Regions from separate parts of the Streptomyces sp. NPDC057424 genome, predicted to be linked through region 3. Evidence: riboswitches for the same ligand, from Rfam matches in the RefSeq annotation. Region 3 holds a riboswitch; each other region holds the start of a gene.
The links. A riboswitch is a leader RNA that binds a small molecule or an ion and turns the genes downstream of it on or off. The one in region 3 is predicted to bind cyclic di-AMP.

Region 1 (9,560 bases), on a different contig from region 3:
GACGGCCGGCGTCTCCGGCATCTTCGTCCTGCAGGGTTCCGCGGCCCACCTCGGCTCCGTCCTGCAGGCGGCTCTCGCGGTCCTCGTCGGGATAACGCTGCTCGCCGGGCCGTACCTGGTGCGCATGACGCAGGACCTCTCCGAGGAGCGCCTGATGCGCATCCGCGCCCAGGAGCGCGCGGAGGTCGCCGCCCATGTGCACGACTCGGTGCTGCACACCCTCACGCTGATACAGCGCAACGCGGAGAACGCGAACGAGGTCCGCCGCCTGGCCCGCGCCCAGGAGCGCGACCTGCGCACCTGGCTCTACAAGCCCGAGGGCACCGGCAAGGACGAGGCCGACGAACCGACCACCCTCGCCGACGCCGTCCGGCGCAACGCGGCCGAGGTGGAGGACAAGCACGGCGTGCCCATCGAGGTCGTGGTCGTGGGCGACTGCCCGCTCGACGAGAGGACCGCCGCACAGATGCAGGCCGCGCGGGAAGCAATGGTGAACGCCGCCAAGTACGGTGGCGAGGGCGGCGCCGTACAGGTCTTCGCCGAGGTCGAGGGGAAGACGGTCTTCGTGTCCGTCCGGGACCGCGGCCCCGGCTTCGACCTCGACTCGATACCCGCCGACCGGATGGGTGTCAGAGAATCGATCATCGGCCGTATGGAGCGCAACGGCGGCACGGCGCGGCTGCGCGCGGTGCCGGACGGCGGCACGGAGGTCGAGCTGGAGATGGAGAGGGCGGAGAAGACGTCATGAGCGACCCGACCGAGGCGAACGGTACGGCGGGACCGGCACAGGCGGCAGGGCCCGCGGAGTCGGGCGGCGGCCCCGGGCGTCACGTGCGCGTGGTCCTCGTGGACGACCACCGCATGTTCCGCACGGGGGTGCAGGCCGAGATCGGGCAGACCGAGCAGACCGGTGTCGAGGTCGTCGGCGAGGCCGCGGACGTCGACCAGGCGGTCACGGTGATCACCGCGACCCGGCCCGAGGTGGTCCTCCTCGACGTGCATCTGCCGGGTGGGGGCGGCGTAGAAGTGCTGCGCCGCTGCGCCCCGCTGATGGGCGACACCGAGCAGCCGGTCCGCTTCCTCGCGTTGTCCGTGTCGGACGCGGCGGAGGACGTGATCGGGGTGATCCGCGGCGGGGCCCGCGGGTACGTCACCAAGACGATCACCGGCACGGACCTCGTGGACTCCGTCTTCCGCGTCCAGGAGGGCGACGCGGTCTTCTCTCCCCGGCTGGCCGGGTTCGTCCTGGACGCCTTCGCCTCCACGGACGCGCCGCCGGTCGACGAGGACCTGGACCGCCTGACCCAGCGCGAGCGTGAAGTGCTGCGGCTCATCGCGCGGGGCTACGCGTACAAGGAGATCGCCAAGCAGCTGTACATCTCGGTGAAGACGGTCGAGTCGCACGTCTCGGCGGTCCTGCGCAAGCTCCAGCTCTCGAACCGGCACGAGCTGACGCGCTGGGCGACGGCTCGCCGGCTGGTCTGACACCGGCGCTCACACCACCCGTGTCGCCCCCGCGTACGGCATCTCGTCGAGCGGGGCGACGCGTACCGGCGCCGAGGGGTTCGGCGCGTGGATCATCCGGCCGTTGCCCACGTAGATGCCGACATGGCTGATGCCGGTGTAGAAGAAGACCAGGTCACCCGGGGCGAGTTCGGAGCGGGAGACGCGGCGGCCCGCGGCGATCTGGGAGTACGTCGTGCGGGGCAGGGAGACGCCCGCGGCCCGGTACGCGGCCTGGACGAGGCCCGAGCAGTCGAAGGCGTTCGGGCCGGTGGCGCCCCAGACGTACGGGCTGCCGAGCTTCTGGTAGGCGTAGGAGACGGCGGCGGCCGCCCGGGAGTTGGGTGCCTGGGACGAGCCGGAGCCGGGGGCCGCGAGGGTGCCCCGTGCGCTTGTCGAGCGCGAGGCGCGGTCCTGCGGTGCGCCGGGCCGGGAACGTTCCTGCGGGTCGAGCCGGGACAGCAGCTGCCGCGCCGAGCCCAGTTTGCCGGTGATCGTCTTCTTGTGCTGTTCCAGCTCCGACCGGCGCGACTTCAGGGAGGTCAACTCGATGTGGGCGGCCCCGCGCAGCTGCTCGATCTCCCGCAGCTGCTTGCGTACGCCCGCGACGGCGGCGTTCTGCCGGCTGCCGGCCCGCTCGACGAACTCGGCGTTCTCGAGGTACCGGTCGGGATCGTCGGACAGGGCGAGCTGCACCGCGGGGTCGAGGCCGCCGGCGCGGTACTGGGCGGCGGCGACCGAACCCAGGGCGTCACGGGCGGAGTTGAGCCGCTCCTCCTTGCGAGCCGCCTGGTCCTGCAGGTCCTTCAGCCGCTGCCCGGCCGCCTCGGCCTTCTCCTTCGCGCCGTTGTACTTCTCGGTGGCGACCTCCGCCTCCTGGTACAGCTTGTCCACCTTGGCCTTGATCTGGCCGGGGGTGAGCTGTGGTTCGGCGTGTCCGGTTCCGTCGAAGCCCGTCGCCGTCGCCGCGCCCGCGAGGGCGATCGTGGCGGCCGTACGGGCCTTGCCGCCACCCATCGAGCGCTGTCGGGGCTTGCGGTGCGCTGCCACCTGGAGGCCACGTCCTTTCCTCGACCGCCGACGGTGTGTGCGGCCGCCGGGTGGGGAGCGGACGGGCGGCCTGCGCGTCCGGCGACGGCCCGCACAGGGGGAGCGGACCGCCGCCGGACTTCTCGGCGGTGGTGTCCGACTGCCGCCCCTGGCCCGGGCGGCGGTGGGGAGCCGGGCACCTGGTGGAGGACGCTAAGTGGCGCCGGGGCGGCCCGGTGGCAGGTGTGCGGAAGTGACGTGAGAGGACCGGCGGTGACCGTATGCGACCGTGGATCCACCCTGGCGCCGTCGACTTCACTCAGCGTGATGACCGATGTGTCGAATCGTGAGTGAGTGACCGTGATCGGGTGCTATGGGGCGCATGTGTGCATCACTGGCCCGGTGCCGGATGGCTCCGGAGCACCTGGTTAGGCTCCGGCCTCATGGACGTACTCATCCACCTCTTCGTCGGCCTCCACATCATCGGCATCGCCTCGCTGCTGGGCGGCTTCCTCACCCAGGTGAAGGCGATGGGCGAGGGTACCGCCCGCTTCACCCCCGCGATGCTGCACGGCGCGCTCACGATGCTGGTCACCGGTGTGGTCCTGGTCGGTCTCAACCAGGCCGACGACCAGTCCGTGAACAACATCAAGATCGGCGTGAAGCTGGCCCTGCTGATCGTGGTCCTCGGTCTCGTCTACGTGAAACGGGACGACGAGAAGGTGGACAAGGGCCTCTTCGGCCTGGTCGGTCTGCTGACCACGGCGAACATCTTCATCGCCGTGCTCTGGACCTGACCCGGGAGCGCCGGGCGCCGGCCCGGGCCGAGGCGAGGGCCCAGGCGGTGCACCCGAGCCAGGCGGCCACCGCGATCCACAGCAGCACCTCTCCGGCGACGTCGAGCCAGGGGACGTCGAGGGCTGCGGCGACCGCCAGCGCGGCCGTGGCCGTCACGGCCGCGGCGAACACGGTCGCCCAGCGTCGCACGTCGTAGTGGTGCCGGGGCCAGAAGAGCTCGGCGAGGAGCAGGGCGACGCAGGCGATCAGCGCGAGCACGAGCAGCGTGACGGTCGTCGTGCGCAGGGCGCTGACGTTGTCCTCGTTCCACAGGTACAGGCGAGCGCTGTCGGCGCTGAGGAGCTTCGCCGCGGCCAGTGCCGAGAAGGCGAGGGCGCCGGCCGCGAGCCAGTGGTCCCCGCGCCCCTCCTCCACCTGCCGGGGCTGGAAGCGGAACAGGGCGAAGCCGTAGAGCGCAAGTCCCAGCCAGAACAGCACCAGGGCGGCGTGGGCGAGCCAGGCCGCCGCTTCGGCCGCGGCGAGTGTGGCGCCGAGCATGGCGAGTCCCTGAGTGGCCACGCAGCGCAGGAAGACCGTCCCCCGCCGCCCCTCGGTCTCCGCGGTGAGCAGCACCACCCAGAGCAGCGTGGCGAGCGCCAACAGCGCCTCGGCGAGGGGCTGCCGGCCGGTCACGGAGAAGCCGGTGCCGAGGACTGCGGTCGCCGCCACGGTGGTGAGCGCGGCCGGCGTCTCGGCCCGCCGTCCGCCGTGCGCGCGCTGGGCGAGGCCCGCGGCCGCCACCAGCCAGGCCGCGCAGGCCAGGGTGAGGGTGATGCGGGAGAGGACCTCGAAGCCCGCCGAGTCGAGACCGACCGGCAGGACGCCGGTCGCCAGCGCATACGTCGCCCACCAGGTGGCAAACGGGGAGGGACCGGACATAGCGCCGATGCTAGTGCCCCGGCAGGCAACGGTCGCCCCGTCGCGACGCCCGGCACGCTCCCCCAAGCTCTTCGAGCAGGGGGGACCCTCACTCGCCGCACCGGCCGAAAGCCCACGTACGTCCGGTACGAGAGGGGCACGCGCGCGTGCCCCTCTCGTAACGAGACTTCTCAGGCCGGGCGCACCACGCTGTGGATCGCCGACTCGCCGTCGTAGTAGACCGACTCCTCGCGCACATACGTGCCGGGCTTCGGGGCGTGGATCATCATGCCGTTGCCGATGTAGATGCCGACGTGGGAGAGGTCGTCGTAGAAGAACACGAGGTCGCCGGGCTGGGCCTGGGAGAGCGGGACCGTGGTGCCGGCGTTCACCTGGTCGTAGGTCGTGCGTGGCAGGGTGACGCCCGCGGCCTTCCAGGCGGCCTGGGTGAGGCCGGAGCAGTCGTAGGAGCCGGGGCCGACGGCACCCCACACGTACGGCTTGCCGATCTGGGCGCGGGCGAAGGCGAGCGCCTTGTCGGCCTTGGTGGCGTACGAGGAGTCGGCCGGCGCGGTGGAGGAGGATGAGCCGGAGCCCGGCGAACCCGACGACGAGGACCCGCTGTCCTGCTGCTGGGCGGCCTCGTCCTGCGCCTGCTGCTGCGCGGCCTGCTGCCGGGCCAGCTCGTCGGCCTTGCGGGCGGCCTCCTCCCGCTTCTCCTTCTCGATCGCCGCGAGCCGGGCCTTCTCCTCGGCGGTCAGCTTCGACATCAGCTCGCGCGCGTCGGCGAGCTTGCGCTGGACGGTGGCCTTGGCCGTCTTGAGATCGCCCTGCGACTCGGTGAGCGTCTCGAGGCTCTCGGTGGCCTCCTGGCGCTTCTCCATCGTCTCGGACTGCTGCGTGACGTAGTCGTCGACCGCGGCCTTCTGACGGCCGGTCATCCGGTCCATCAGCTGGGTCCGGTCGAAGTAGTCCTGCGGAGTGTCCGCGAGCAGGAACGTCGCCGTGTCCGGGGCGGCGGCGCCGGTGCGGTACTGGGCGGAGGCGAAGGAACCCAGTTCCTCGCGGGCCTCGTTGAGCTTCTGGGTGCGCTGGGCGACGTCGTCCAGGAGGGTGTCGACGCGCTTGCGCTGCTTCGCGGTCTTCTCCTTGGCCGCGTTGTACTTGCCGGTCGCCGACTCGGCCTGGCGGTACAGGTCGTCGACCTTCTTCTCGACTTCCTCGAGGCTGGGCTTGTCGTCGGCCTCGGGGGCGGCGTTGGCCGACTGGGACAGCAGGGCCACGGACGTGAGGGCCGCCGTTGCGAGGGCGGGGGGCCGTATGCCTGCCACGCGCGTACCCGTAGGACGCGACTTGCGGTGCGACGCCAAGGGAGGCGACTCCTTCCATGTTCCGCCTACCGGGTTAGCTGTCGGGTTCGGGCGGGTGCTTCGGAAGGTTTGCCCTACGGCCTTCTCCGCACAGGGAGTCGGGCCGATTCACCCCAGGTTCACGGTTGGGTCCCCGGCTCCGGCTGCCGCTGCGGCACACCGGACTCGGCGGAGGCCGCGCGGCCCGGCGACGTTCGCCGGTGGGGGTCATGCGGCCCGGTCGCACCGTAGCCAACTCGTGTGGCCCTTGTGAAGGTTGATGGGTGATATGCCCGATACATTTTCGTGACCTCGTTCCTGAGCGTTGCGGAGAGTGAACGATCGAGGAGGTTTGGTCATGGATGGTCCGCATTTGCGGGGGGTGTAGCAGGACGTGATCATGCGGTCATGGAGGGCGACAATGCGCCGCCGGGCGGTCGGCGGGCGTGCGGGCGGGCGGCGATGTTCTCGGGGCGGCGGCGGGCTGTCAGTGAGGCGCCCTAGACTCGGAGAGCGATGAGCAGCCTCTTTGACGACAACTTCCTGGCGAACCTCCAGGCCCAGCGGGGCCCCGCGGACGAGCCCCCGCCGCCGCCCGAGGACGATCACGCTCCGGAGCCGGTTCCGGACGATCTGTTCGGCGGGAAGTTCGACGTGCCCCCGGACCGGGACGCCTACTACCGGGACGGTGCCCCCCGCCCGGCGGTGGACACCGCCGCCCTCCTGGAGGGGCTGAACGACAACCAGCGCGCCGCCGTCGTGCACTCCGGCTCCCCGCTGCTCATCGTGGCCGGCGCCGGCTCCGGCAAGACCCGTGTGCTCACGCACCGCATCGCCCACCTGCTCGCCGAGCGGGACGTGCACCCCGGCCAGATCCTCGCGATCACCTTCACCAACAAGGCCGCCGGCGAGATGAAGGAGCGCGTCGAGCAGCTCGTCGGCCCGCGCGCGAACGCCATGTGGGTCATGACGTTCCACAGCGCGTGCGTCCGCATCCTCAGGCGGGAGAGCAAGAAGCTCGGCTTCACCTCCTCCTTCTCGATCTACGACGCCGCCGACTCCAAGCGCCTGATGGCCCTGGTCTGCCGCGACCTGGACCTCGACCCCAAGCGCTTCCCGCCGAAGTCCTTCAGCGCCAAGATCAGCAACCTGAAGAACGAGCTGATCGACGAGGAGGACTTCGCCGCACAGGCCACCGACGGCTTCGAGAAGACCCTCGCCCAGGCCTACGCCATGTACCAGTCGCGGCTGCGCGAGGCGAACGCCCTCGACTTCGACGACCTGATCATGACGACGGTCAATCTCCTGCGCGCCTTCCCGGACGTCGCCGAGCACTACCGCCGCCGCTTCCGGCACGTCATGGTCGACGAGTACCAGGACACCAACCACGCCCAGTACGCCCTGGTCCGCGAGCTGGTCGGCACCTCCGAGCACCCGGTCGACGTGCCGCCGGAAGCCGAGGTCCCGCCCGCCGAGCTGTGCGTGGTGGGTGACGCCGACCAGTCGATCTACGCCTTCCGCGGTGCGACGATCCGCAACATCCTCCAGTTCGAGGAGGACTACCCGGACGCGACGACGATCCTGCTGGAGCAGAACTACCGCTCCACCCAGACCATCCTCAGCGCGGCCAACGCGGTCATCGAGCGCAACGAGTCCCGCCGCCCCAAGAACCTGTGGACCAACGCCGGCACGGGTGCGCGCATCACCGGCTACGTCGCCGACACCGAGCACGACGAGGCGCAGTTCGTCGCCGAGGAGATAGACCGCCTCACCGACGCGGGCGAGGCGAAGGCCGGCGACGTCGCCGTCTTCTACCGCACCAACGCCCAGTCCCGTGTCTTCGAAGAGGTCTTCATCCGCGTCGGCCTGCCCTACAAGGTCGTCGGCGGTGTCCGCTTCTACGAGCGCAAGGAGGTCCGGGACGTCCTGGCCTACCTGCGCGTGCTGGCCAACCCGGAGGACTCGGTGCCGCTGCGCCGGATCCTCAACGTCCCCAAGCGGGGCATCGGTGACCGCGCCGAGGCCATGATCGACGCCCTGTCCCAGCGGGAGAAGATCAGCTTCCCGCAGGCGCTCAAGCGGGTCGACGAGGCGTACGGCATGGCCGCGCGTTCCACCAACGCCGTCAAGCGGTTCAACACGCTGATGGAGGACCTCCGTACCGTCGTCGAGTCCGGCGCCGGACCGGCCACGGTGCTGGAGGCCGTACTGGAGCGCACCGGGTACCTCGCCGAGCTGCAGGCCTCCACCGACCCGCAGGACGAGACCCGGATCGAGAACCTTCAGGAACTCGCCGCAGTCGCCATGGAGTTCGAGCAGGAGCGCGGCGAGGAACAGCCGAGCACCCTGTCCGACTTCCTCGAACAGGTCGCGCTGGTCGCCGACTCCGACCAGATCCCCGACGAGGAGGACGGCGACGGCGTCATCACCCTGATGACCCTCCACACCGCCAAGGGCCTGGAGTTCCCGGTCGTCTTCCTGACCGGCATGGAGGACGGCGTCTTCCCGCACATGCGCGCCCTCGGCCAGACCAAGGAACTGGAGGAGGAGCGGCGCCTGGCCTACGTCGGCATCACACGCGCGCGGGAACGGCTGTATCTGACGCGGTCCACGCTGCGCAGCGCATGGGGCCAGCCGTCGTACAACCCGCCCTCCCGGTTCCTGGAGGAGATCCCGCCGACCCACGTGGAGTGGAAGCGGACGGGAGCGACCGCACCCGCGTCCTCCGGGCCGGTCTCGGCGGTGGCGGCCTCGCTGTCCTCGTCCCGCTCGCGCTCCTCGGCGTCGGGCGCCTCGGGTTTCGCCACGCGCCGCACCGCCGAGAAGCCGGTGGTGTCACTGGCGGTCGGCGACCGGGTCACGCACGACCAGTTCGGGCTCGGCACCGTCGTCGGGGTCAAGGGCACGGGCGGCAACGCCGAGGCGACGATCGACTTCGGCGACACCAAGCCGAAGCGGCTGCTGCTGCGGTACGCGCCGGTGGAGAAGCTGTAGCACCGTGAGGTGAGCCGGTGGGCCCCTGCTCGCCCGACGGGCGGGGGCTGCCGGGACGTTACGTCGGGTCGATGCCGTGGCTGCGCAGCCACGGGAGCGGGTCGATCGCCGAGCCGCCGCCCGGGCGCACCTCGAAGTGCAGGTGCGGGCCGGTGGAGTTGCCGGAGTTGCCGGAGCGCGCGATCGGATCGCCGGCCTTCACGGTCGTGCCCGAGGCGACCGTGTAGGTGGAGAGGTGGCAGTACCACGTCTCCGTGCCGTCCTTCGCGGTCAGGATCAGCATGTTGCCGTACGCGCTGTTCCACTGCGTGCGCACGGTGCCGTCCGTCGCGGCCATCACGGTCGTGCCGTACGAGACGGGGAAGTCGATGCCGGTGTGCAGGGACATCCAGTTGATGCCGGACTGGCCGTAGGTGGCGCTGAGTCCGTGCCGCGCGACCGGCAGGGCGAACTTGGGGCGCAGCCGCTCCTTGCGGGCCGCCTCCTCAGCCGCCCGCTTCTTCTCGGCCGCCTGCTGGGCCTTGAGATCGATGCGCTCCTGCGTACGGCTGGCCCGGTCGGCGAAGTCGTCGGCACCGGCGGAGAGGCTCTGCAGCTGTGTGTCCAGCTTGTTGTTGGCGGCGGCTGGTTTGACCGGCTGCGCGTCCGCCGCCATCGTCTGCGCCTCCGCGGCACTGTCGTCGGCGAAGGTGCCGACGGAGGCGGCGGCGATCCCGGCGACACCCATCACACACGCCGAGGGCACCGCGATGGTCATCAGCGCCGAGCGCTTGGGGGGCGTACGGCGGCGGGAACGGGAACCGGCGCGCGCGGCCGCCCGCGACGACGGGGCCGGGGTGACGTCCTCCTGGCCGTCCAGGAGAGGCGTGACGACGGGCAGTTCACCGGTGGTTTCCGGCTCGTCGCCCTCCGCGGCGGGGTCGTGGTAACCGGTCCCGTCGGACTCGCCGTAGCCGACCTGCTCGAACGTCGCGGTCTCGTACTGGTCGA
Region 2 (9,560 bases), on a different contig from region 3:
ACCTCGGCGAACGACGTGATGGCCCAGTTCATGCACCTGGAGCACCAGGCCCCGGAGCGCGACATCTCGCTCTACATCAACTCCCCCGGCGGCACCTTCCACGCCATGACGGCGATCTACGACACGATGCAGTACCTCTCCTGCGACGTGGAGACGATCTGCCTGGGCCAGGCCGGTGCCGCCTCGTCGGTGCTGCTGGCGGCGGGCACGCCCGGCAAGCGATTCGCGCTGCCCGACGCCCGCCTGGTGATCCGTCAGCCCGCACTGCCCGAGCCGGTCCGCGGGCAGGCGAGCGATCTGGCCATCCAGGCCGACGAGTTGACGCGCATCCGGAGCCGGATGGAGGAGATGCTCGCCCAGCACACGGGCCGCACCCGGGAGCAGGTGAGCAAGGACATCGAGCGGGAGAAGATCCTCACCGCCCGGGAGGCGGTGGAGTACGGCCTGGTGGACGGGATCATCCCCGGCCGCAAGGCCACCCTGGCCCCGCCGACCGGGCAGTGAGGCCCTGGTGCTCCCGCCCGAACTGCCGCCGCTGCCCGCCCTGACGCGCGCCGAGGCGGAGCTGATCGACCGCTACCTCGAGGTCGTCGACCTGCTCGGCCGTATCAACCCGGCCCAGGACGGCGACGCCTACCGCGGGCTGCGCGCCGCCCAGGCCCTGGTCGGCAAGGCGACCGCGCTGCGTGACGCGCTGGCCCTGATGCACCAGCGGGGCGAGACGGAGCTGCACTCCGGCACCCTGGCCCGGGCGCTACGGGTGCTGGACGGCGAACGGCGCACGTCCCGCCTCACCCTGCCCCCGGAGTCCGTCAGTTGACGCGGAAGCGTCGGTCCGGACGCCCGCCCCGTTGGCGGAGCGTCCGGACCTGAGTTGAAACGGACCAAAAGACGTACCCCTGTTCGGAGTAGGCGGGAGACCGATTTCGGGACCGTTCCGGTTGCGCAACACGCTTAGCCCTCGGACGGAATGGGGCATTCCGCTGCTGGTCCGGCGATGCGCGAACCCGTGGACAGTGGCTCGAACGCACACGTGTCCACCCGAACGGGTGAGTGGTGAGTAACAACACAAATCCCCGGTTCCGTTGGGAAATCCGGACAGCCATGAGCCAAGATCCCTGTCTGACGACAAGCCCCCGCCGCTGTGGCGGGGCGATCCGGGCGGACGCCGAGTCCTGCCGCCGCCCGGATGACCGGTCGACAGGAGTGGATCGGCAGGAGTGGAGGACCCAAGCACGACGGGTCGCCGGGACGGTCACGCCATGACCGGATCCGAGCAGCCCTTGGGGTGAAGCCGCGTCAGCGGCCGGGCAACTTCGCCAGCCCGAATCCGACAGGTCATCCTTCACAGGCGGCTGACGAAGGGTTGCGCATGACTGCGCTCAATCGTGTCCCGTCGCTCATGGCCCGGGCCGGCACGGCCTCGGCGCTCACCATCGCCGCGGTGGGCGGCTCGATAGTGGCGCCCGGCTTCGCCTCGGATGCCGCGGCAGCCACGCCGGCGACCAAGGCACTCCAGATCGCGGCCTCGAAGAAGGGTTCACCGTACAAGTACGGGGCCACCGGTCCGCACCGGTTCGACTGCTCCGGGCTCACGCTCTACTCGTTCAAGAAGGCCGGCAAGAAGCTCCCCCGCACGGCTGCCCAGCAGTACAACAAGACGCGCCACATCTCCGCCAAGAACCGCAAGGCGGGAGACCTGGTGTTCTTCCACTCGGGCAGCAACGTGTACCACGTCGGTATCTACGCGGGTAAGAACAAGCTCTGGCACTCCCCGAAGAGCGGGGACGTGGTGCGACTGCAGAAGATCTGGACCAAGAGCGTCTGGTACGGGCGCGTGAAGTGATCCGCCCGGCGTGCGGCGGCGCCCCGACGCGCCGCCGCATGCCGGAGCGTGACACGGGCTCACATGGATACCCGCGACCCCATGGCCGAGCACCGTCCCTGCACCGCGCGCAACGAGACTCCGCTGCAGCGCGCCGACCGCAACTTCGTCGAGTTGCTCCAGGAACTGCGCGTCACCCAGACGGGCGTGCAGATCCTCTTCGCCTTCCTGCTGTCGCTGGCCTTCACGTCGCGCTTCGAGGACCTCGACACGGTCCAGCGCGTCACCTACGTCGTCACGCTGCTGCTCGCGGTCCTCGCCGCCGCGCTCTTCACCGCGCCGGCCGCACTGCACCGCTCTCTCTTCCAGCAGGGCGCCAAGCCCCGCATCGTGCGGGTTTCCTCGCGCCTGGCCAGCACCGGCCTGAGCGTGCTGGTGTTCGCGTTCAGCGGTTCCGTGCTGCTGGTGGTCGACGTGACCACGGGCCGGACCGGTGGTATCGCCGCGGGCGCCGCGACCTTCCTGGTCTGCGTCGGCCTGTGGGGGCTGCTCCCGCGGCTGGTGCGGCGGGCGGGGCTGCGCCGCGAGGCGGACGGCACCGGGGAGCCCGCCGAGGAGCAGCCGGGCCGGAGCGACGTCGGGATCCCGGCGCCGCTGCGGCGCACCGTCAGGCAGCCGTCAGGGCTGCGAGGGGCGGCAGCACACCGGGAGGCGCCGGCACGGCACCGGTGACGGCCGCGGGCCCCCGGTGGGTCATGAGGCTCGGCACGGGCGTCGCAGCCGTGCGGATGGCCCGGATGTGGGTCGCGCGGGCCGGGCTGCGCGGAGGGCACGCGCCGGGGAGTTCTTCCGGATCCTGCTCCGTGTGACTACGGCTCCTGCTGGACCGCCGTCGTCACCGGCTGGACCGGGACGGCCCAGGGGAGTTCGACCGAGATGGTCTTGCCGCCTTCACGGGTGGGTCGGATGCGGAGCCTGCCGCCGCATTCCGCGGTCAGCCAGCGGATGATGACCAGGCCGCGGCCGTTGTCCTGCTGGACGGCTGCGGGCAGGCGTCTGGGGAAGCGCGGGTGGCCGTCCGTGACACCGATGCGCAGGTGCTCGTCGCGGTCGAGCACGACGTCCACGGTGAACGTGGGCGACTGACCGAAGGTGTGCTGGACGGCGTTGGTGGCGAGTTCGGAGATGATGAGCCGGACGGTGTCGGACACTTCCGTGTCCGCCGGCAGGCCCCACTCCGCCAGCGTGCCCACCACGTAGGCACGCGCTGCGGAGACCGAGGCGGGATCGCTCGGCAGAGTGACGGATGCTTCCAGATGGTCTGCCATGGCGACGTCGTCCCTTTCCCACGGGACCGCAGCCCGACACGGAGCGGATGGTTCGAGTACGGTCCCGGACTGGTGCTTCGTCGCCAGACTGCCACCAGAACACCCCTGAAGGACGGCGATCCACCAAGATATGCATATATCTGTCGCTCAAAGCGGTGAACTCTGCGACGCGAGACCGTATTTGGGTGGCTCGGAAGGAGTAAGGAGGTGCCCATGCAGCACGGTCCCGCGGTGCGCCGCCGGAAACTGGGCGCCGAACTGCGTGCGCTGCGTACCTCTGCGGGGCTCACGAGCGGTGAGGCGGCCCGGCTGGTGGGCTGGCACCAGTCCAAGGTCAGCCGGATCGAGACGGGCACGAGCGGGGTGAAACCGGCCGATGTGCGGTTACTTCTCGACGCCTACGGCGTGGCAGACTCCCAGCTTCGCGAACTGCTCATGGTGTTGGCGGGCTCCGAGGACAGCGGCGGCCGGCACCACTGGTGGCACGCCTACCGCGGGGTACTGCCGCCGACCTACCGGGACTTCATCAGCCTGGAGTCCCAGGCCGGCGCGATGCGCACACTGGAGACCACCGTCGTCCCGGGCCTGCTGCAGACGCCCGAGTACGCGCGTGCGGTGACGCGGGCCGCGGTGGAGGGGCTCCCCGAGGACCGGCTCGACACGCTGGTCGAGGTGCGGCTGGCCCGGCAGGACGTGCTGCGCGCGGATCCCCCGCTGAGTCTCAGCGCCGTCCTGGACGAGGCGGTGCTGCGGCGGGAGGTGGGCGGGCCCGGGGTCATGGCCCGCCAGCTGGAGCGGCTGGTCGAGGCGGCCCGGCTGCCCCAAGTACGCCTCCAGGTACTGCCGTTCGCTGCCGGGGCGCACATCGGCGTCACCGGCCCTTTCGTTATCTTGTCATTTTCGAGCACTTCTGATCTGGATGTGGTTGTTCTCGACCACTTGACGAGTAGCCTCTACCTCGAACGGAAAGAAGACCTCCAGGCCTACACGGAGGCCTTCAACGCCCTTCAGATCCACGCCCTTTCGCCCGAGGACTCGTTGGATTTCATCGCCGGGACAGCCGCCGGCGCGTAAGGAGGCACCATGCGTGCACTGCCTCGTCATGTCCCCTCAAGCATCGAGCTGCACGGTGTGCGGTGGCTGCGCAGCAGCTACAGCACCGGCGCGAACAACTGCGTCGAGACCGCGTGTCCGGGCGCCCCGCCCTGGGCCGGACTGCTCGCCGTGCGCGACTCCAAGGACCCGGCCGGACCCGCGCTGCTCTTCTCCCCGGGGAGCTGGGCCGCGTTCGCGGCCGGGGTGGACCGCATGTAACCGCGTTCGATCAGGCCGTCGTCGTGCGACGCACGGCCGTGTCACGCCGACTCATGGCCGCGCCTCGCCGATCAGCCGTACAGCGCGTTCCATCTGCTGACCGGTCAGGTCCGCGCGGGCGGTCAGCCTGAGCCGTGAGATGCCGTCCGGCACGGAAGGGGGCCGGAAGCAGCCCACGGCCAGGCCCGCCGCGCGGCACTGCGCCGCCCAGCGCACGGCGTCCTCGGGGGAGGGCGCCCGCACCGAGACCACCGCGGCGTCCGGACGTACCGCTTCCAGACCCGCGGCGGTCAGGCGTGCGTGCAGTTCGCCCGCCACCGCGCGGGCCCGTGCCGCCCGTTCCGGCTCGCGGCGCAGCAACCGCAGGGCCGACAGGGCCGCTCCCGCCGCCGCGGGGGCGAGTCCGGTGTCGAAAATGAACGTCCGGGCGGCGTTGACCAGGTGGTCGACGACCCGGGCGGGGCCGAGGACGGCACCGCCCTGACTGCCGAGCGACTTGGACAGCGTGACCGTCGCGACCACGTCGCCGGCGCCCGCGAGCCCGGCCGCGTACGGGGCGCCGCGGCCGCCGTCGCCGAGGACGCCCAGGCCGTGGGCGTCGTCGACGACCAGCCCGGCGCCGTGCTCCCGGCAGGCCTCGGCCAGCGCGGTGAGCGGAGCCGCGTCGCCGTCGACCGAGAAGACCGTGTCGGACACGGCGATCGCCGTGCCCTCGTGGGTTGCCAGCGCCTTGCGCACGGCGTCCGGCTCGGCGTGCGCCACGACCTGGGTGGTGCCGCGGGCCAGTCGGCAGCCGTCGATGAGCGAGGCGTGGTTGCCCGCGTCGGAGACGATCAGGGAGCCGTGCGGGGCCAGGGCGGTGACCGCGGCGAGGTTGGCGGCGTAGCCGGAGGAGAAGACGAGGGCTGCCTCGAAGCCGCAGAAATCGGCCAGTTCCCGCTCGAGTTCGGCGTGCAGTTCGGTGGTGCCGGTGACGAGCCGGGAACCCGTCGAGCCGCCGCCCCAGGTCCGCGCGGCCCGGGCCGCGCCCTCGGTGATCTCGGGGTGGCGGGCCAGCCCGAGGTAGTCGTTGCTCGCCAGGTCGAGGAGCGGCGAATCGGCCGGACGGGGTCGCAGAGTCCGTACGAGTCCGGCGCGGGCGCGCAGCTCCGCCTGCTCGTCGATCCAGCCGAACGCCATGGGGGGGTCCTCCGGGGAATTTGTAGGCAGTGCACAGACACTAGCGGGACCTCCAGCAGGTCACTGTGTGGCAATACCCACACCTCGAAGCGACTCTGTTGTACGAACTCTCCTTGGCCCGGAGCGGGTCCGTAGGACAGGATCGGCTCTCATGGACCTGCTGAACACGCTGGTGGACAAGGGGCTTCGGCGCGAGCTGCCGACCCGCGACGAGGCACTGGCCGTCCTCGCGACGTCCGACGACGACCTGCTCGATGTGGTGGCCGCGGCCGGAAAAGTGCGCCGGCACTGGTTCGGCCGACGGGTGAAACTGAACTATCTCGTCAATCTCAAGTCCGGCCTGTGCCCCGAGGACTGCTCCTACTGTTCGCAGCGGCTCGGTTCGACGGCCGGGATCCTGAAGTACACCTGGCTGAAGCCCGACCAGGCGTCCGACGCGGCCGCGGCCGGTGTGGCCGGAGGGGCCAAGCGGGTGTGCCTGGTGGCCAGCGGGCGCGGCCCGACCGACCGGGACGTGGACCGGGTCTCCGAGACGATCAAGACGATCAAGGACAACAACGAGGGCGTCGAGGTGTGCGCCTGCCTCGGACTGCTCTCCGACGGCCAGGCGGAGCGCCTGCGCGAGGCCGGCGCCGACGCCTACAACCACAACCTCAACACGTCCGAGGCGACGTACGGCGAGATCACCACCACGCACACGTACGAGGACCGCGTCGACACCGTGCAGAAGGCGCACGCGGCCGGTCTGTCCGCCTGCTCCGGGCTGATCGCCGGCATGGGCGAGACGGACGAGGACCTGGTGGACGTCGTCTTCTCGCTGCGTGAGCTGGACCCGGACTCGGTTCCGGTCAACTTCCTGATCCCGTTCGAGGGCACCCCGCTCGGCAAGGAATGGAACCTAACCCCCCAGCGGTGCCTCAGGATCCTGGCGATGACACGGTTCGTCTGTCCCGACGTCGAGGTGCGCATCGCCGGCGGGCGCGAGGTCCATCTGCGCACGATGCAGCCGCTCGCCCTGCACCTGGCCAACTCGATCTTCCTCGGCGACTACCTCACCAGCGAGGGCCAGGCCGGCAAGGCCGACCTCGAGATGATCGCGGACGCCGGCTTCGAGGTGGAGGGCACCGACCGGGTGACGCTTCCGGAGCACCGGGCCGGAGGCTGCCACGACGGTGGCGGAGTCTGCGGTGACGGCGGCGGGGCGTGCGGCTCCGGCGAAGAGCCGCAGGTCGCCGGCCCCCCTGTCGGCGCCGAACCCCGGACCGACCTGGTCGCCGTGCGCCGCCGGGGCACCGGGACGGACCTCGCGCCCAATGCCTGAGCCGGCCGTCTCCGAACTGCTGGAGCTCGACCGGCGGCATGTGTGGCATCCCTACGGCCCGATGCCCGGGCGGCAGCAACCGCTGGTCGTGGAGTCGGCGAGCGGGGTGCGGCTGCGGCTCGCCGGCGGCTCGGGAGAGCTGGTCGACGGGATGTCGTCCTGGTGGTCGGCGATCCACGGCTACAACCACCCGGTGCTGAACGAGGCCGCGCGCGAGCAGCTCGGGCGCATGAGCCACGTGATGTTCGGCGGGCTCACCCACGAGCCCGCCGTGCGCTTGGCGAAGCTCCTTGTCGACATGTCACCCGAGGGCCTGGAGCATGTCTTCCTCGCCGACTCGGGGTCGGTGTCGGTCGAGGTCGCGGTCAAGATGTGCCTGCAGTACTGGCGTTCGCTGGGCCGTCCCGGCAAGCAGCGGCTGCTGACCTGGCGCGGCGGCTACCACGGCGACACCTGGCAGCCGATGTCGGTGTGCGATCCCGAGGGCGGGATGCACGGCCTGTGGACCGGGGTGCTGCAGCGTCAGGTGTTCGCCGACCCGCCCCCGGCGGAGTACGAGGAGGCGTACGCCGAGCACCTGCGGTCGCTGATCGCGCAGCACGCGGACGAGCTCGCCGCGGTGATCGTCGAGCCGGTGGTGCAGGGCGCGGGCGGGATGAGGTTCCACTCCCCCGCGTATCTGCGGGTGCTGCGCGAGGCGTGCGACGCGCATGACGTGCTGCTGGTGTTCGACGAGATCGCGACCGGCTTCGGCCGTACGGGCGCGCTGTTCGCGGCGGAGCACGCGGCCGTGACACCGGACGTGATGTGCGTGGGCAAGGCGCTGACCGGCGGCTATGTGACGATGGCGGCGACCCTGTGCACCGCACGGGTGGCTGACGGCATCTCGCGGGGCGAGGTGCCGGTGCTCGCGCACGGCCCCACCTTCATGGGCAACCCGCTGGCGGCGGCGGTGGCCTGCGCCTCGATCGAGCTGTTGCTAGGGCAGGAGTGGCGCGCGGAGGTCGAGCGGATCGAGACGGGCCTGCGGGACGGGCTCTCGGTGGCTTCGGACCTGCCCGGAGTGAAGGACGTGCGGGTGCTCGGCGCCATCGGCGTCGTGCAACTGGATCACGCCGTGGACATGCAGGCCGCGACGGAGGCAGCCGTGCGTGAGGGCGTGTGGCTGCGGCCGTTCCGCGATCTGATCTACACCATGCCGCCGTACGTCACGGGCGACGCGGACCTGGCGCGGATCGCACGGGCCGTGTGCGCGGCGGCGCGGGAGGGATGACATGCCGGTACTGGTGATCACGGGCACGGGCACGGAGGTCGGCAAGACGGTCGTGACCGCCACCGTCGCCGCGACGGCCCTGGCCGCCGGCCGTTCGGTGGCCGTGCTGAAGGCCGCGCAGACGGGCGTACGGCCGGACGAGCCGGGGGACGCCGCCGAGGTGGCCCGCCTCGCGGGCCCGGTGACGACGGCCGAACTGGCCCGGTACCCAGAGCCGTTGGCGCCGGCCACCGCTGCGCGCCGGGCCGGCCGGGCCCCGGTCCGTCCGCACGAGGTCGCGGAGGCCGCCGCCAAACTGGCCACCGAGCACGACCTGGTGCTGGTCGAAGGGGCCGGCGGACTGCTCGTCCGGTTCGACGCGGCCGGCGGCACCCTGGCGGACGCGGCCCGGCTGCTGTCGGCGCCGGTGCTGGTCGTGGCGCCCTCGGGGCTGGGCACCCTGAACACGACGGAGCTCACGGCGCGTGAACTGCGCTCCCGGGGGCTGGAACCGGCCGGGATCGTCATCGGGAGCTGGCCCGCGGCCCCGGATCTCGCCGCGCGGTGCAATCTCACGGACCTGCCGGAGGTGGCCGGAGCCCCGCTGCTGGGCTCCGTCCCGGCCGGGTCGGGGGCCCTGCCCCCTGCGGACTTCCAGGCGGCCGCGCCGCACTGGCTGGCGCCCAGGCTGGACGGCTCCTGGGACGCGGAGGCGTTCCGGGAACGGGAGGCGCCCGGGGCGTTCTGAGGGTCCGGGCGGGCGCGCGATGAAACCGGCGCGGGCGTGATCGCGTGTTGAACTACGAATGTGATCACCTCCGAAGGGACCACCTTGCACAGGAACGGACCACGCCCGTCCCGCCGTACGGCCCTCGCGCTGGGCACGGCCGCCGCTCTCGCGCTGGGCGGCGGCACGGCCCACGCGCTTCCGGGCACCGGCGGTGTCACCGCGCGACTGCGGGAACTGGAGCAGGAGCACACCGCGCGGCTGGGCGTGTACGCCCGCAACATGCGCACGGGCCGGACGGTGGCCTACCGGGCCGACGAGCGCTTCCCGATGGCCTCGGTGTTCAAGACGCTCGCCGCCGCTGCGGTCCTGCGCGACCTCGACCGCCACGGCGAGGTCCTGGCCCGGCGCGTCCACTACACCCGGGACTACGTCATGAAGTCGGGCTACTCCCCCGTCACGGAGGACCACGTCGCGACCGGCATGACCGTCGGCGAACTGTGCGACGCCACCATCCGCTTCAGCGACAACACCGCGGGCAACCTGCTCCTGAAGGAGCTGGGCGGACCGACCGCCGTCACGCGTTTCTGCCGCTCGGTCGGCGACCGGGTCAC
Region 3 (9,560 bases):
CAGGGAGCGGTCGCCCGCGGCCAGTTGCTCGGCCGCCAGGTCGACGCGGTCCTCGCCCGACAGCCGCCCGAGAAACCTTCCGCCGCTGAGCGCGACCTTGGTCAGCGGGGTGTTCTCGAAGGTCGGGGACGACACCTGCGCGGCGTGCACCCCGGCCGCGTGTGCCAGCTGGAAGACCGTGGGGTACGGCTGCCAGGGGCCGGGCGGGGTCCACGGCTGCCAGCGCAGCTGGTTCATCAGCTCGCCGGTGTCCGGGTTGCGGACGGTGTAGCCGGGCAGGCCGTGCGCGCCGGGCGGCAGTCCGGTGCCGACGGAGGCGAGGGAGGTCGCCGTGGTCGCCGGGTAGCCGGCGGTGAGCGGACGCCCGGTGCCGCCGCGGGAGGTGGCGAGCAGGGAGGTCATGAAAGGGGCGTCCCCGGGGTGCGCCCGCAGCTGCTCCCAGCCGAGGCCGTCGATCAGGAACACGCAGTTCCGGTCGGCGGGGGTCAGCTCGCTGATCGCGGCGCCCATGTCCGGGACGCCCAGGCCGGCGGCCAGGGTGGGCAGGAGGTCGGCGAGCGACCCACTGCCGTACTCGGGGACGGGGGCGGAGGCGACGGCGAGCGGTTCGGGGTGGTGGTCCCAGGCCGTTTCGGGCTGTGCCATCAGCGGGTCGTGTCCGCGGTCGCCTCGGAGAGGGCCTGCGCGAACGCGAGCGCCTCACGCACGGTCTCCGGTCCGTCCCCGGCCTCGCTGACGCGCAGGCTGAGGTCGTCCGCCGTCGAGTTGCCGGTGTAGCCGTGGTCCGCCTCGCAGTTGGGGTCGCCGCAGGCGGCCGGCTCCAGGTCGATGCGGGAGACGGCGCCCCAGCCGATGGTGAGGACGACCTCGCGGGGCAGGGTCCCCGGCTTGTAGGACTCGGGGTTGGCGACCACGCGGCTGACCACGATCGACGAGATGCGGCCGATCTTCACGGACTCCGTCGACGTCGTGGCGTACGGCGTCGGGGAGGTGCTGTCGGCGGCCTGCTCGTCGGTGTGGCTGACGATGAAGCGGTTGTCCGTGAGGACGAGCACCGTCACGTGCCGCCGCACCTCGTTCTGGTCGAACGTCGTCTCCTGGTGGACCAGGTACGACCGGATGGGCTCGCCGCCCACGGCGGCCTCCACCGCCTCGGCCACGAGGGCCGGGTAGTAGCCGCTGCGTTCGATCGCCGACCGCAGCCCCTGGGTCGTCGTACTGGTCTTGGCCATGACGCCCATCCTACGGGGGGCCACTGACTGCGAGGGACAGCTCGCCCCCTGTCAGTACGCGGGGAGGGTCCGCGGGCCGAGGTCGTCGCGGGCGGGCGGGGGCGCGAGACGCACGGAGGCGCCGAGGACGCTCAGGCCGTGCGAGGCGACGACGACCGGCTCCAGGGTGACCGCGACGACCTCGGGGTGGTCGTCGACCAGCCGGGACACCCGCAGCAGCAGCTCCTCCAGGGCACGGGTGTCGGCCGGTGCGGAGCCGCGCCAGCCGAACAGCAGGGGGGCGGTGCGGATCGAGCGCACCAGCGAGGTCGCCTCACGGTCGGTGACCGGGATCAGCCGGTGCGCCGTGTCCCCGAGCAGCTGCGAGGCGGCCCCGGCGAGCCCGAAGGAGAGCACGGCTCCGGCCGCGGGGTCGATGACGGCCCGGACGACGACGTCCACACCGCGCGGTGCCATCCGCTGCACCACCGGCCGCAGCTCCTCCGGCGCGCCGAACAGCTCGGCCAACTCGGCGTACGACCTGCGCAGTTGGTCCTCGTCCGCAAGGTCGAGGCGGACGCCGCCCAGGTCCGCGCGGTGCCTGAGGTGCGGGGCGGTGGCCTTGAGGGCGACGGGGTAGCCGAGGGTACGGGCGGCTTCGGCGGCGGCGTCGGGGGTCGGGGCGGGCAGGGCACGGTGGACCTGGACGCCGTAGTGGCCGAGGAGGTCGCAGGTCTCGTCCGTGCCGAGTGTGAGTCCCTGCCCGCGCGCGAGGAGGCCGTCGATCAGCGCTGCGGCGCCCTTCTCGTCGATGTCCTCGTACTCGGGCACCTTGCCGGGGTCTGCGGCGTCGCGCCGCCACTGGGCGTAGGCGACGGCCTGGCCGAGGGCGCGGACGGCGCGCTCTGCGGCGGGGTAGGCGGGGATGAGGCGGGCGCCTTCGAGGGCCTCGGTGGTTCCTTGCACCTCCGCAGCCGGGGGGCGTCGTTCGGTGGGTGCCGGGCGTGGGGCGTCGTCGTTGTCCGCTGCGGTCTGCGGTGCCGTGCTCGCCGCCGCCGACAGGGCCTCGGCCAGGCCGCCGAGCTCCACGTGGACCACCAGGACCGGCTTGGCCGGTGCCGCGGCCGATGCCGAGCGCAGGGCCTCCGCGAGAGCCGCGTCACCGACCGAGCCCTCCCCCACCGACGGTATGGCGGTGACGACGACGGCGTCGCACCGGTCGTCGGCCAGGGCGCGGGACAGGGCGGCGTGGAAATCCGCAGCCGAGGCCGCGGTGGTCAGGTCCCGCGGGGGGTGCGGCCGCAGGCCTTCGGCGAGGCAGGCGTCGTACGTGAGCAGTCCGAGCGACTCCGAGTTGCCCAGGATCGCCACCCTGGGGCCGGCGGGCAGGGGCTGGCGCGCCAGCAGCAGGCCGGCGTCCACCAGCTCGGTGATGGTGTCGACGCGGATGACGCCTGCCTGCCGCAGCAGCGCCGAGACGGTCGCGTGCGCCAGCCGGGTCGCCCGTACGGCGTGCCCCTGGGGGGCGGCGCCGTGCCGCGCGCCCTGGACGACGACCAGGGGCTTGGCCGCGGCGGTCCGGCGGGCGAGCCGGGCGAACTTGCGGGGGTTGCCGATGGACTCCAGGTACATGAGGACGACGTCGGTGTCGGGGTCCTCGTACCAGTACTGCAGGACATCGTTGCCGGAGACGTCGGCGCGGTTGCCGGAGGAGACGAAGGTGGAGACACCGGTCACGCCCGTGACGCCGCCGCCGCGCCGGTGCAGCCGGGACAGCAGGGCGATGCCGATGGCGCCGGACTGGGCGAACAGGCCGATGCGGCCGGGGCGCGGCACCTCGGGGGCGAGGGAGGCGTTGAGCCGTACTCGCGGGGAGGTGTTGATGATGCCGAAGGCGTTGGGGCCGATGATCCGCATGCCGTACGTGCGCGCCTGCCGCACGAGTGCGCGCTGGAGTTCGCGCCCTTCGGGGCCGCTCTCGGCGTACCCGGCGGACACCACGACCAGCCCCTGCACGCCGTGCTCGCCGCATTCGGTGACGACCTCGGGGACGTGCTCGGCCGGTACGGCGACGACCGCGAGGTCGACCGGGCCGTCGATGTCCCGCACGGAGCGGTGGGCGGGCACCCCGCCGAGCTCCTGCTGCCCCTGGGGGAGGGCTTTGTTCACCGCGTACAGACGGCCGCTGTACCCGGCGTCCCGGATGTTGCGGAGGACGCTGCGGCCCACGCCGCCCGGCGTGCGCCCGGCGCCGATGACGGCGACCGAGCCGGGAGCGAGCAGACGCTGCACGGAGCGCGCCTCGGCGCGGTGTTCACGCGCGTACTGCACGGCGAGGGAGCGGTCGGTGGGTTCGAGGTCGAACTCCAGACGGACGACGCCGTCCTCGAAGCTGCGTTTCTGGGTGTAGCCGGCGTCCGTGAACACCTTGATCATCTTGGTGTTGGCGGGCAGCACCTCGGCGGCGAAGCGGCGGATGCCGCGCTCGCGGGCGACGGCGCCGATGTGTTCGAGCAGCGCGGAGGCGACCCCGCGACCCTGGTGGGCGTCCTGCACGAGGAAGGCGACCTCGGCCTCGTCGGCGGGTGCGGACGCGGGCGTTCCGTCGGCGCCGATCCGGTCGTAGCGTACGGTGGCGATGAACTCGCCGCCGACCGTGGCCGCGAGTCCCACCCGGTCCACAAAGTCGTGGTGCGTGAAGCGGTGGACGTCCTTGGCGGACAGGCGAGGGTACGGCGCGAAGAAGCGGTAGTACTTCGACTCGTCGGAGACCTGCTCGTAGAAGCTGACCAGGCGATCGGCGTCATCAACGGTGATGGGCCGGACGCGCGCGGTACCCCCGTCGCGCAGCACCACGTCGGCTTCCCAGTGGGCGGGATACTCGTGCCGGTCCGGCGAGGTCTGCATGGGCCCCAGAGTACGGCTAGCGTCCGGCAGCGGCGCGAGGCAGTCTGTGGAGGGCGTCAGTGGGGTCGAGGCCGCGACCCGACGGCACCCCTGGAGTGGAACGCGAGGACCGCTCCAGGTGGGCTTCACGATATGGGAAACTGGTCTAGACAACCCTGAACACCGAAGGGCAGCAACACATGGCTGAGCGCCGCGTCAACGTCGGCTGGGCCGAGGGCCTCCACGCCCGCCCCGCCTCCATCTTCGTCCGAGCCGCCACGGCCGCAGGCGTCCCGGTGACGATCGCCAAGGCTGACGGCAAGCCCGTCAACGCGGCCTCGATGCTGGCCGTCCTGGGCCTCGGCGCCCAGGGGGGCGAGGAGATCGTCCTCGCCTCCGACGCCGAGGGCGCGGACGCCGCCCTGGACCGGCTGGCGAAGCTGGTCTCCGAGGGTCTCGAGGAACTGCCCGAGACCGTCTGATTTCCCGAGCGTCCGATCCGGCGCACAGCGAAGGGCTCGTCCGAATTCACCGGGCGGGCCCTTCGCCATTCCCGGTCGGCAACCGGCGAGAATTCAGGAATTCCCTGTTTCCGGGCAGGGGAGACAGAGCCCTGCGAATTAGCTGCTCATTGTATACGGCTGCCGTGTTAATGCCGCAGGCTCGCCGTGTTTACGGGATGTTGCGAGTTCCTCACACGCTCGGTGCGCTCCCCGGCGGAGCCGAAGCGCAGGCGGTGCGCGCCCGTCGCGCGCTCGGTGTGCAGCGCCGTGACCGCCCGCGCCCGCTCGCTGTCCCCGCGCGCCACCGCGTCCACGATCGCGCCGTGCTCCGTCCAGGACTCCACCGGGCTGACCGGCGCGTCCACCGCGTACATCCACGCGATCTTGTGGCGGAGCTGGGTGAGCACCGAGGTCAGCGCGGGGCTGCCGGAAGCCTGGGCGAGCGTCTCGTGGAACCAGCCGCCGAGAGAGCGCAGATCCTCGCTGTTGCCCCGGCGGGCCCGCTCCTGGCCCAGCCGGACCAGGCCGCGCAGGACCTTCAGATGCGCCTCGGTGCGGCGCTGGGCGGCGCGGGCCGCACCGAGCGGCTCCAGCAGCATGCGCATCTCCAGCAGGTCGCCGGCCTCCTGCTCGGTGGGTTCGGCGACGCACGCGCCCGCGTGCCTGCGGGTCACCACGAAGCCCTCGGCCTCCAGGGTGCGCAGCGCTTCCCTGACGGGCACCCGCGAGACGCCGTAGCGGCGCGCGAGGAGTTCCTCGGTGAGCCGGCTGCCGCGTGCGTGGACACCCGCGACGATGTCGTCCCGGATGGCCGTGCACACCGAGTGCGCGGGAATACGCATGACCGACCTCCGCTTAATCCCCGTGAAACGCCGACGAACGGCGCGCGTTCCGTGACTCTATTGCAATGAGCCGGAATTTCCGACGCCAGGCGGGAATCCATGGATATTTTTTGGACAGCGGACGGCCGCACACGCCGAAAGCCCCGGCTCGGGGAGCCGGGGCTTCGGGGACAGCGGAGAGGTTCCGGTCAGACGCTGACGCCGTGCGAGCGGAGGTAGGCGACCGGGTCGATGTCCGAGCCGTACTCGGGGCTCGTACGGGCCTCGAAGTGCAGGTGCGGGCCCGTGACGTTGCCGGTCGCGCCGGACAGGCCGATCTGCTGGCCGGGGGTGACCTGCTGGCCCACCGAGACGCCGACGGAGGACAGGTGGCCGTACTGGGTGTACGTCCCGTCGTTCATCTTGATCACGATCTGGTTGCCGTAGGAGCCACCCCAGCCGGCCTCGACGACGGTGCCCGCGCCGACCGCGTGGACCGAGGTGCCGCTGGCGGCGTGGAAGTCGACACCGGTATGGCTGCCGGAGGACCACAGGCCGCTGCTGGCCTTGTAGCTGGTGGACACGTAGGAGCCGGAGATCGGGGACACGAAGGTGTTCAGGCGCTTGCGCTCGGCCTCACGAGCGGCGCGCTCCTTGGCCTCGCGGGCCTTCTCGGCGGCCTCCTTGGCCTTCTCGGCCAGCTCGGCGGCCCGCTTGCGGGCGGCCTCCTCGGCCTTCTGCTTCGCGGCGGCCTCGTCGGCGGCGTGCTGCTGCGCGAGGGCCTGGGCGTCGATCTGCTGGGCCGCGGTGTCGCCCATGGTGACGACCGGGGTGAGGCCGGTCTGCTCGGCGCTGGGCTCGGCGGCGAAGGCCGCGGGGGCCGCCACGGTGCCGATCACGCCGGTGGTGGCGAGGGCCGCGACGCCCGCCGCGCGGGCGGTGCCGCGCTGGATCCTGCTGGGACGACGGTGCTTCCCGGTGGCGCGAGTGAACGCCATGTGGTGGCTGGTCCTTTCCTTCCCTCTCGCCTACCGGGTTAGCTGACGGGTTCGGAGCAGGAAGGTCTCCTACGGACTCCCTCGCGACTCGCGCGGGCGTCCGATTCACCCCAGGGACTGCGGTGGGTCCCCGGCTCCCCTGGCTCGCGCCGTACGGGGACTCGGCGATGACTGTCCGGTGCCGCGGGTGCGGCGCACTGCCTGACGAACAGCCCGGATGACGCTAAGCGGCGCCGGTTTCAATTCCCAAACGGATCCCGGCTTTTGTAGCGCATCCCACAGGGCAGACAGGCAACCTCCATAGCAAATTCGGGCATAAAGGGGCCCTGGTGCCTTAGAAGACAACCAGGGCCCCTGCGCGCGTGCCGCTACTCGGCGGCGACGACGGTGACTTCGCCGATGCCGAGGGCCTCGACAGGCGCCTTGATCTGCGCGGCGTCACCGACGAGGACGGTCACCAGACGGTCCGTCGGGAAGGCGCTCACGGCCGCCGCGGTGGCCTCCACGGTGCCGGTCGCGGCGAGCTGCCGGTACAGCGTGGCCTGGTAGTCGTCGGGCAGGTGCTGCTCGACCTGGTCGGCCAGCGTGCTCGCGACCGCCGCCGCCGTCTCGTACTTCAGCGGCGCCACGCCGACCAGGTTCTGCACGGCGACGTCCCGCTCGGCGTCGGTCAGCCCCTCGGCGGCGAGGGTGCGCAGCACCGTCCAGAGGTCCTCCAGAGCGGGGCCGGTGTTGGGGGTGTCGACGGAACCGCTGATGGCGAGCATCGCGGCACCCGTACCGTCCGGGGCGGACCTGAGGACCTGGCCGAAGGCCCGTACGCCGTAGGTGTAGCCCTTCTCCTCGCGCAGGACGCGGTCCAGGCGGGAGGTGAGGGTGCCGCCGAGGCAGTACGTGCCGAGCACCTGCGCGGGCCACACGCGGTCGTGCCGGTCCGGGCCGATCCGGCCGATCAGCAGCTGCGTCTGGACGGCGCCGGGGCGGTCCACGATGACGACACGGCCGGTGTCGTCGGCGGTCACCGGCGGCACGGGGCGCGGCTCGGCCGAGGAGCCCGTCCAGGCGCCCAGCGTGTCCCCGAGCAGCACGTCGAGGTCGATGCCGGTGAGGTCGCCGACGACCACGGCGGTGGCCGTGGCGGGGCGGACGTGCTTCTCGTAGAAGGCGCGTACGGCCGCGGAGTCGATCGCCGCGACGGTCTCCTCGGTGCCCTGCCGGGGCCGCGACATGCGCGAGTCCGCCGGGAACAGCTCCTTGGAGAGCTCCTTGGCTCCACGGCGGGAGGGGTTGGCCAGCTCGTGCGGGATCTCGTCGAGGCGGTTGTTGACCAGCCGCTCGACCTCGCTGTCGGCGAACGCGGGCGCCCTCAGGGCGTCGGCGATCAGGTTCAGCCCCTTGGTCAGCCGGGAGGCCGGAACCTCCAGGCTGAGCCGTACGCCGGGGTGGTCGGCGTGCGCGTCGAGGGTGGCGCCCGCGCGCTCGAGTTCGGCGGCGAACTCCTCGGCGGAGTGCTTGTCGGTGCCCTCGGAGAAAGCCCGGGCCATGATCGTGGCCACACCGTCGAGGCCGGCCGGCTCGGCCTCCAGGGGGGCGTCCAGCAGCACCTCAACGGCGACGACCTGCTGGCCGGGGCGGTGGCAGCGCAGCACCGTCAGGCCGTTGTCGAGCGTGCCGCGCTCAGGGGCGGGGAAGGCCCACGGCCGGGGGTCGCCCGCCTGCGGCCGGGGGTGGAAGTCCATCGTGGCGAGCTCGGTCACTTGGCCGCCTCCTCGTTCTCGTCGCCGGCCGCGGCTGCGGTGTCCTCGGTGGCGTCCTCGTCGGCGACGGGCTCGTAGACGAGCACCGCGCGGTTGTCGGGCCGCAGGCAGGCCTTGGCGACCTCCTGGACCTCCTCCGCCGTGATCTCCAGCACACGCTGGACGGCGGTCAGGGCGAGCTGCGGGTCGCCGAACAGCACGGCGTACCGGCACAGTTCGTCGGCGCGGCCCGCGACCGTGCCGAGCCGGTCCAGCCACTCGCGCTCCAACTGGGCCTGGGCGCGTTCCATCTCCTCGGCCGTGGGGCCCTCCTCGGCGAACCGGGCGAGCTCCTCGTCGATGGCCGTCTCGATGACCGGAACCTCCACGTCACCGGACGTCTTCACGTCCAGCCACCCCAGCGAGGGCGCCCCGGCGAGCCGCAGCAGGCCGAATCCGGCCGCCACGGCCGTACGGTCGCGCCGCACGAGCCGGTTGTAGAGACGGGAGGACTCACCGCCGCCGAGGACGGTGAGGGCCAGGTCGGCCGCGTCGCACGCGCGCGTGCCGTCGTGCGGCAGCCGGTAGGCGGCCATCAGGGCGCGCGCCGGGACCTCCTCCTCGACGACCTCGCGCAGCTGCTCGCCGATGGTCTCCGGCAGCGAGCCGTCGCGCGGGGCGGGCTTGCCGTCGTGACCGGGGATGGAACCGAAGTACTTCTCGATCCAGGCGAGGGTCTGCTCCGGGTCGATGTCGCCGACCACGGAGAGCACCGCGTTGTTCGGCGCGTAGTAGGTGCGGAAGAAGGCGCGCGCGTCCTCCAGGGTCGCCGCGTCCAGGTCGGCCATCGAGCCGATCGGGGTGTGGTGGTAGGGGTGGCCCTCCGGGTAGGCGAGGGCGGTCAGCTTCTCGAAGGCGGTGCCGTAGGGGACGTTGTCGTAGCGCTGGCGGCGCTCGTTCTTGACGACGTCCCGCTGGTTCTCCATCGACTCGTCGTCGAGCGCGGCCAGCAGCGAGCCCATGCGGTCGGCCTCCAGCCAGAGGGCGAGCTCCAGCTGGTGGGCGGGCATGGTCTCGAAGTAGTTGGTGCGCTCGAAGCTGGTCGTGCCGTTCAGCGAGCCGCCCGCGCCCTGGACGAGCTCGAAGTGCCCGTTGCCCTTGACCTGGGCGGAACCCTGGAACATCAAGTGCTCGAAAAGGTGAGCCAGGCCAGTACGTCCCTTGACTTCGTGCCGTGAGCCGACGTCGTACCAGAGGCACACCGCCGCGACCGGGGTCAGGTGGTCCTCGGAGAGCACCACGCGCAGGCCGTTGGCCAGGCGGTGCTCGGTCGCTGTCAGGCCCCCGGAGCCTGCCTGGGCTGTGGCCGTGTGACCCATGGGCATGTACGTCCCTTCGCTCGCGG

Region 1: it holds a riboswitch for cyclic di-AMP, as region 3 does, so the genes downstream of both, ACFU3E_RS15645 (NlpC/P60 family protein) here and ACFU3E_RS14465 (M23 family metallopeptidase) in region 3, are expected to answer to the same signal.
Region 2: it holds a riboswitch for cyclic di-AMP, as region 3 does, so the genes downstream of both, ACFU3E_RS24740 (C40 family peptidase) here and ACFU3E_RS14465 (M23 family metallopeptidase) in region 3, are expected to answer to the same signal.

Annotation. Positions count from the first base shown of each region.
Region 1 is NZ_JBHVCP010000016.1:15,264-24,823, forward strand. It holds gene ACFU3E_RS15620 (PspC domain-containing protein) at 1-748, shown strand, start outside; gene ACFU3E_RS15625 (LuxR C-terminal-related transcriptional regulator) at 745-1,485, shown strand; gene ACFU3E_RS15630 (NlpC/P60 family protein) at 1,495-2,553, opposite strand; gene ACFU3E_RS15635 (hypothetical protein) at 2,976-3,329, shown strand; gene ACFU3E_RS15640 (hypothetical protein) at 3,307-4,248, opposite strand; gene ACFU3E_RS15645 (NlpC/P60 family protein) at 4,419-5,597, opposite strand; cyclic di-AMP (ydaO/yuaA leader) riboswitch at 5,606-5,778, opposite strand; gene pcrA (DNA helicase PcrA) at 6,093-8,570, shown strand; gene ACFU3E_RS15655 (M23 family metallopeptidase) at 8,629-9,560, opposite strand, start outside.
Region 2 is NZ_JBHVCP010000034.1:38,253-47,812, reverse strand. It holds gene ACFU3E_RS24750 (ATP-dependent Clp protease proteolytic subunit) at 1-504, shown strand, start outside; gene ACFU3E_RS24745 (hypothetical protein) at 512-820, shown strand; cyclic di-AMP (ydaO/yuaA leader) riboswitch at 1,157-1,369, shown strand; gene ACFU3E_RS24740 (C40 family peptidase) at 1,373-1,846, shown strand; gene ACFU3E_RS24735 (DUF6328 family protein) at 1,928-2,557, shown strand; gene ACFU3E_RS24730 (ATP-binding protein) at 2,695-3,153, opposite strand; gene ACFU3E_RS24725 (helix-turn-helix domain-containing protein) at 3,367-4,227, shown strand; gene ACFU3E_RS24720 (DUF397 domain-containing protein) at 4,237-4,467, shown strand; gene ACFU3E_RS24715 (8-amino-7-oxononanoate synthase) at 4,519-5,646, opposite strand; gene bioB (biotin synthase BioB) at 5,798-6,967, shown strand; gene ACFU3E_RS24705 (adenosylmethionine--8-amino-7-oxononanoate transaminase) at 6,960-8,240, shown strand; gene bioD (dethiobiotin synthase) at 8,242-8,967, shown strand; gene bla (class A beta-lactamase) at 9,052-9,560, shown strand, end outside.
Region 3 is NZ_JBHVCP010000014.1:20,834-30,393, forward strand. It holds gene ACFU3E_RS14440 (alkaline phosphatase family protein) at 1-645, opposite strand, end outside; gene ACFU3E_RS14445 (DUF5998 family protein) at 645-1,232, opposite strand; gene ACFU3E_RS14450 (GNAT family N-acetyltransferase) at 1,284-4,118, opposite strand; gene ACFU3E_RS14455 (HPr family phosphocarrier protein) at 4,298-4,579, shown strand; gene ACFU3E_RS14460 (GntR family transcriptional regulator) at 4,747-5,442, opposite strand; gene ACFU3E_RS14465 (M23 family metallopeptidase) at 5,631-6,419, opposite strand; cyclic di-AMP (ydaO/yuaA leader) riboswitch at 6,432-6,596, opposite strand; gene ACFU3E_RS14470 (M16 family metallopeptidase) at 6,788-8,176, opposite strand; gene ACFU3E_RS14475 (M16 family metallopeptidase) at 8,173-9,540, opposite strand.